2 linked regions of the Prochlorococcus marinus subsp. marinus str. CCMP1375 genome follow. The protein of the gene in region 2 binds, or shares a complex with, the protein of the main gene of each other region. Links are inferred from orthologs where the notes say so. Each region holds a gene or a part of one and is shown on either strand. Other genes may lie near its edges.

Region 1 (3,492 bases), 1.5 Mb from region 2 along the record:
TGGGTTCCAACTTAATACAGTCCCAAGATCAGAATTTTGATCAAAAGTGCTTTCATTCCTTTGTTTTGTATATGAGAAATTACTGGTGATTTTGAGTTTTAGACGTTGTCCTGCTGGTCTCAATTCCAACAAGAGAATCCCTCCATTTTGAATCCCTCTAGTATTTCTATCAATTAATCCTCCCAACATCAATTCAAGACGTTCAGGATCACTCAGGACCTCTGGTAAGTCTGGTGTTATATCTAATTGAAGTTTAATTCCACGTCTATTCAATTGTTGTTCCCAAACAGGAAATAATATTTCAAGAATATTCCCCAAATCCGTTTTAGCTAAATCTGACTTTTGAGTTTGATTTCTTTCAAGCTCAACAGCATTAAAAATCAACCCAAATCTATCAATTTGCTCTGTACATTCTGCATCAATTTCTTTTAATCTAGAAACAACCGTAGGAGCTAAATCCTCCCTTCGCAATATTGACCGGATAAGTGTTCTAATAGTTGCCAAAGGAGTACGAATTTCATGAGTGAGAGCTTCTAATAATGAAATTTCTCCTGGAGGTTGAGACTCGTGTTGATCTAATTGCTCTGAATTCTGGTAAGTCTGAATATTTAAGCTAGGCGCAATACCTGCCAACCTAGAAGCAATAAGAGGCCAAAAAACCTTTGCTACATCTTCATTGCTGGTTAACTGGCCTAAATCTGCCAAAGAATCTCGTATTTCCTTTGCTTGTTCTGGAGCTTCTAGATTCAATCTTTGATCCAAAATATTTAATACATCAGTCAAAGTTTCAGGATCACTTCTCATAATTAAATTTCTTTTACCTGGTTCACCTTGCAAAGCAAGAGCTATCTGCACTTCAGGAGTAAGTATTATTAGCAAAGGATCTTGTCCATCATTTTTACGTAAAGGCAACCGCCTAAAATGCTTAGAGCCAGAAACATTACCCTGATGAATCGACCTGGTAGATGCAGGCAATAAGCCTGCGTAAGGAGAACTAAGCATCGACAGTTCCTCAGGAGCCCATACCCATCCTTGCAATCGCGCCAATAATTTTGACTCATAGAGAGCTGGTAAAGGTGAAGCAAGCCAGAGTCCTTTCTCAAGGTTCATAGGCAACAAAATTTGTTCTTGGAGAATATCCAATGCAGCCCACCACAGTCTTCGAACAATTTGCTCATCAACGCTTCCAGTAGGTGCACCAAGAGCCATACGCTGCTGAATAGAACTAATTGAAGCTGTATTTACCACTAATTTCGATGAAATAATTTTGCTCTACGAGATACAGATAGACACAGTCCTAACCCAATAAAACTAGCGATCAATGCTGTTCTTCCATAACTCATAAATGGTAATGGAATACCAGTTATAGGTCCAAGACCAATGGTCATAAAAATATTTACTGCCACTTGAAATAAAATCATAGTAGCGATTCCAATAACAATTAAAGACTCAAAATTTGTATAAGCATTTCTAGCAATAGTCAATAGCCGAAAAATGAATAGCAAAAATGCAATTGATACAAACATTGTTCCAAAAAAGCCTATTTCTTCTCCTAATGCACTAAAAATAAAATCTGTATGTTGTTCCGGAATAAAGCGTAATTTAGTCAATTGACCTTGTAATAAACCGGTTCCAAAAAGGCCTCCTGACCCTATCCCTATAGTACTTTGAATTAAATGATAACCTCCGCCAAGAGGATCTTTCCCTGGATCAAGAAATAATATGAGTCGATCTCGTTGATAATCCTTTAAGGCATTAATCCAAAGCCAAGGTGTAGAAATAGCTATTCCACTTAAAGTGCTCATTGTTAAAAATGCACTCAAATATTTTTTAGGCAATGAACGATATGCCAAGAATCCCATGAAAGGAATCCATAAAAAAAGTCCCCAATGAAATATTCCAACTAAAACAGCTGTAAGAATTCCTGATAAAAATAATAACAACCACTCCAACGGCATACCTGACCAATAAAGCATAATCAACAAGACTGCTCCAAAAACAAGTGACGTGCCTAAATCAGGTTGAATAAAAACCAAAAACCAAGGTATTAAAATGACTACAAAAGGCCTCCATAATTGTATTGGAGAATTAAACTTTTGATTTTCAAGTATAGAAGCAAGAATAATTATCAAAGAGATTTTTGCAATTTCAGAGGGCTGAATATTTAATCCTCCAATACTGAGCCAGCGTTGTGCCCCTAAAGCAGAAACACCTAAAAGTTTTACAGCTAAAAGACTAGAAATAGTAATTAAGTATAAAGGAAATAAAAAATTACGTATTCTTTCTAAATGCAATCGAGAAATAATTAATGCAAGAAAACCCCCAAATACTGCAGTAATTAAATGCTGGTACCAACTGCCATAAAATACTTGTCTTTGAGTACTTGCAATTAATACACTAGATAAAACAACTAAACTTAAAGGAACAAACCAAAGAATTAATTCAGCATCATTTAACTGTTTTCTTCTGAAATCTAATTTTGTTGATCGATTACTCTGTCGAGCAAAAGAATTAACAATAGAAGGCATTTAATTTGAATTTGTCTCAATAATTTCTAAAACTGAAAGAGCTAGTCTTTCAAAAGCCTTTGCAGTTTTTGAATCTGGGTATTGAAAAACTATGGGTTTATCTTCCTCATTCCCATTAGAAGTATTCATTTCTAAAGGCAATTTTGCTAGTAGAGGTACAGAGTTTTCTTCCGATAAGACTTGTCCACCACCTGTGCCAAATATTGCATATTCTCTCTCCGGCTGATCAGGGGGGATGAAACTAGACATATTTTCTATTACTCCAAGTATTGGAACATTCATTTGCTTGAACATAGCCAAGCCTCTGCGTGAATCTTGCAATGAGACTTTTTGAGGAGTAGTGACTATTAAAACGCCACTCATCGGAACAGCCTGAGCAAGCGAAAGCTGCGCATCTCCTGTGCCAGGGGGAAGATCAACTACCAAAAAGTCTTTTTCGCCCCAACTAGCTTGATAGAGAAATTGTCTAATAATCCCATTCAGCATTGGTCCACGCCAAATCACTGGTTGATTGTCGTCAATTAGCAATCCCATAGAAACCATGGAAATTCCAAAGCTCTCAATTGGAATAATTTTCTGTTCAGCTCCACTACCTTGAACTTCTGGAGTTTTATCTGATACTCCAAGCATAATTGGCGTATTTGGACCATATATATCTGCATCAAGTAAACCCACGCTATATCCTTTTTGAGAAAGTCCACAAGCAAGATTTACTGCAACGGTACTTTTACCTACTCCTCCTTTCCCACTGCTAACTGCAATTACATTCTTAACTCCAGGAATTTTCTGAAGAGAGGAGACTTGACCATGCCCAGCATTACCAATTTCTGATTGACCATTGGCATTGCTTAATTCAATCTGCAATTCAGAGATTTCTCTATAACTCTCAACAATTCTTTTTGCCTCAGCAGCTATTCGATCCCTTTGGCTTTGTGCATAGCTGGGTAAATTCAATCGAACAATT
Region 2 (3,438 bases):
ACGCAATTGCGTGGCTTTCTGTTCAAGAAAAAGATTTCCGCAAATTATTTAACGGACGTCCCATTGCAATGGCTAGTGTCTCAGGTGGTGGCTGCATGGAAGTATTAATATCCATGCGTATACAATTTAGTCATTTAGGAGCTCAGGTCCTTGGACGTCAATTAGCTAGCAATAACAAGGCACCCGCTCAAGATACGTCAATAACAGACATATTAGATAGATTACTGCAAATGAAACCTTTGAAAATTAAACCGGCATAAAGTAATCATCTCATCCATATATAGTGAGCCAAAGCAATTAGCCCTTTTCTACAAATATTGAATTCATAATGAATAAGATGATCGAACATGGCTGCTAGACAAGCATTTAGCGAAATTACAAGCAACTATTGATTCTATTTTGAAACAATAAGGATAGGTTTTTCTTTCATTGGTACACTAGATATGTGGTGTGAATTAATGGAATGGTTTTGCCAACCACAGCCAAGCAAATGACATATTTTCGAGCATCAAATTGCGCAATTCGCTATAGAGGCTTTCTTCTTATAGAACAACAAAATAAAAGTTGGTTAATTAGACCAGAAAGAAGTCCCCTAGTCTTACTTCCTTTTAGAACAGAAATCTGTTCTTTAATTGAAGCAAAACTAATACTGGATGCCAAGCTTGATGAAAAAAAAGAAAAGTTAAAAGCTGCTTAAGACCAAATATTCAAACAACCTAAAGCTTGCTCTGATACCAAATTTTGAGAATATTTTGAGCCATTGGTAGGGCATGTACTGAACCACCGCCAGGGGTATTTTGAGCAAAAGCAACAATGACAATTTCACTTAACTCATAAGGAGCAAAACAGGCAAACCATGCATGATCTTTCCCACCACTACTATCTTCTGCTGTTCCAGTCTTACCAGCCAAGGGTGGCAAAGTTGGTAAATCCCACCGCAAACTTCTACCAGTACCAGATTCTACTACCTTCTTAAGACCTTCTCTAATTGTTTTCAGTGTAGTTGGTTTAATATCTACTTTTTTTCGATATTTTGAAGATAACCAATCAATATCACCATCAACGAAATGTGGAGTAATTAAATATCCACCATTTGCAAAAACAGCATATGCTCTAGCTAATTGTAGTGGTGTAACTTGAACCACAGCCTGTCCTATTGATGCACTGGCAATATCCTCAGGAATCCAAGGTGTTGTACCAGCTCTACCCCAGCCCCTACCTTTAGCAGCCCATTCTTCAGTACCAACAAAACCTTTGCTTTCCTCGTCTGCAATTTCTATACCAGTACGAGTATTAAAGCCAAGTTGCAATGCGGCTTTATGTAATTCCTTAATTCCAACTCCTACCCCTACTTGATAAAAAAATGTATTACTAGAAACTCTAAATGCATCTTCATAGCCAATTGATCCCCAGCCTTTTCGATTATGTTCAGGAAAGCAATGACCTCCATATTGAAGACAAGGAGCTGTCTCCAAAATTACATCTGGCTGAAACTTTCCGCTTTCCATTCCAGCCATCCCAGTAACAATCTTCCAAGTACTACCTGGGTCATACGCATTTAGAGCACGGCTTAATAATGGTTTGCTAGAAGATAAGAAAATCTTTTCAAATTCTTTTTGTGTTCTAATTGGTTTAGTAAAAAAATTAGGATCAAAGCTTGGCTTACTAGCCATCGCCTTTATAGCGCCAGTATTGGGATCTAAAACAACTATTGCTCCTGCAATTTTATCAGTCAAAGCTTTTTCTGCAGCTTTCTGTAGCTCAAAATCTAATGTTAATTTTAAATTATTTCCTTGTTTAGGAGGTTTAAAACCTAAACTTCGTTGAATGCGACCAGAAGCATCAACCTCTAACATCTCTCCTCCCCATTCACCTCGCAGATGACTTTCAAAAGCTGCTTCTAATCCACTCCTTCCGATAACATCTTTAATCTTATAACCTTGTTTAGAAAGTTTCTTATATTCATCGCGAGTAATCAATTGAGTATAGCCAAGAACATGAGATGCGAAATTCTTATTAGGATAATGTCGAATTAAATCAATACTAACATTTACTCCATCAATTGTTGATTGCTGTTCTTGAAACCGTAAAACCTGTTTCTTAGTCATATTACTAAGCAAAGTAATACTAAAATCATTATATTTAACGCCTTCTCTGTATAAATTGTCGAGAGAGTTTCTATCTGTTTCTAGTATCCTGGAAAGTCTTTTGAGCAACTTAGGCCATTTATCTTTTGCAATTAAATGAGGCTGAGCTATTAAAGCAAATCTAAGCTTATTATCTACTAATAAATTACCTTTTGCATCACTTATTGTTCCTCTAATAGGTGGATTAGATACTAAGCGAATACGATTCTGATCTGAAAGCGTTCTATAAAATGAGCCTTTAATAATTTGCAACCAAAATAATCTTCCTGAAATTAAAGAAAAAATTACCCCAATAATTAGAACAAGAGTGTTACTTTGATTTGTAAAATTACTTTTCTTATCGTTCTTTACATTCATTATATTGAAAAATTAAACTTAATAAAGCATTTAATATTTAATATCTATAGAATTCTCTAAACAAGAATTTATTTTATCAACTCTATCCTCTATTCTACTCAATATTTGTACTAAAGTATCATCATTTTCTTCATAAGTATTTGTAGAAACTTTAACTTCCAGAGCAGGATTTCCTAAACCAGGAACAAACTCATCTAGCTTTTCTCTAATTAACTGAGCAGCTGAAGAGCCTTCACCCCTAAACGTTTGTATTGGATCATCACTAGAAGTAACTCCATCGATTACTTTTGCCAGTCCTCCTTTCTGAACTCTTTCTATGAAAGCCATTCCAACTGGAAGGAAATCTTCCATCAAAGAAAGGTGAATATTTTGAAATCTATTTTGAGCCATAAATAAAGGCTACTTGATTACTGTGTTATTTGTAGATGAAAAATATGGTGTACAGCTATTGCTAGAAAAACCCAAGGACCAACCTCCAAAGACTGCAAGAAAGCAAATAGCCACAAAAGGCAAAAGTGCTTTTTGAGTAGTTTCAAGTATGAACCATTCTTTCCATTCTCTCAAAAAGCGCTCTCTTGCAAAACGTTGCTTCTCTTGATTTTCCAGTTTCAATCTTCTTCTAAACGACTTCTCCACCCATCTTTCAAACGCACGCTTCTTAGTGACAGCCATTTTGCGTTCTACCTCCAATAGCTGCCCTGCACTAAGATCTGGATGGAAAGTACTTACCAGATCAAGGCTTTTTAAAAACATCTCAACCGCAGCATCCTTAATATTACGCTCTTCCTCATCTAAAAAATCCCAATCTAGCTCTGGGTAAAAGCGTCCTCTATTAATAACAATTTGATCTTCCCCAATCTGGCCAGGCTCTCGTAACCATCTATCAGTATTAGTATCAAATCGGCGCCAATACAAAAAAGGATTCAAGAAAATC

The links. The genes of interacting proteins can lie anywhere in the genome.
Region 1: the proteins of mrdA (region 2) and rodA are in contact, whole or in part, in a crystal structure (PDB 6PL5), measured with the Thermus thermophilus proteins. The link is inferred for Prochlorococcus marinus subsp. marinus str. CCMP1375 from one-to-one orthologs. Residues at the interface, in WP_223903432.1 of Thermus thermophilus: Arg4, Ile5, His6, Leu8, Ala9, Phe12, Ala15, Leu16, Leu19, Gly20, Arg22, Ala23, Trp24, Leu26, Gln27, Val28, Tyr31, Tyr34, Leu36, Leu43, Thr45, Asp47, Lys156, Gln157, Gly158, Ser160, Val184, Leu201, Glu202; in WP_223903423.1 of Thermus thermophilus: Phe161, Val165, Phe168, Val169, Leu172, Pro198, Tyr199, Glu202, Tyr211, Arg212, Asp213, Gln220, Val221, Gln223, Ser224, Ile226, Ala227, Ile228, Gly229, Ser230, Gly266, Phe267, Val270, Leu274, Tyr277, Gly278, Leu281, Phe285, Leu289, Arg297.

The regions. Positions count from the first base shown.
Region 1 is NC_005042.1:1,587,203-1,590,694, forward strand. The notes cover bases 389-3,387. They hold rodA (rod shape-determining protein RodA), read right to left. Parts: upstream 2,529-3,387; coding sequence 1,248-2,528; downstream 389-1,247. Other genes in these bases: PRO_RS08520 (sensor histidine kinase), read right to left, coding at 389-1,248; PRO_RS08530 (Mrp/NBP35 family ATP-binding protein), read right to left, coding at 2,529-3,387. Also shown: more of PRO_RS08520, read right to left, coding at 1-388; more of PRO_RS08530, read right to left, coding at 3,388-3,492. UniProt on the Escherichia coli protein: Peptidoglycan polymerase that is essential for cell wall elongation. Also required for the maintenance of the rod cell shape. Functions probably in conjunction with the penicillin-binding protein 2 (mrdA).
Region 2 is NC_005042.1:38,235-41,672, reverse strand. What follows is about bases 111-3,055. They hold mrdA (penicillin-binding protein 2), read right to left. Parts: upstream 2,505-3,055; coding sequence 717-2,504; downstream 111-716. Other genes in these bases: PRO_RS00200 (membrane protein), read right to left, coding at 2,904-3,055; PRO_RS00205 (hypothetical protein), read right to left, coding at 2,535-2,855; PRO_RS00215 (hypothetical protein), read left to right, coding at 464-697; PRO_RS00220 (NAD(P)H-dependent oxidoreductase), read left to right, coding at 111-260. Outside these bases: more of PRO_RS00220, read left to right, coding at 1-110; more of PRO_RS00200, read right to left, coding at 3,056-3,438. UniProt on the Escherichia coli protein: Catalyzes cross-linking of the peptidoglycan cell wall. Responsible for the determination of the rod shape of the cell. Is probably required for lateral peptidoglycan synthesis and maintenance of the correct diameter during lateral and centripetal growth.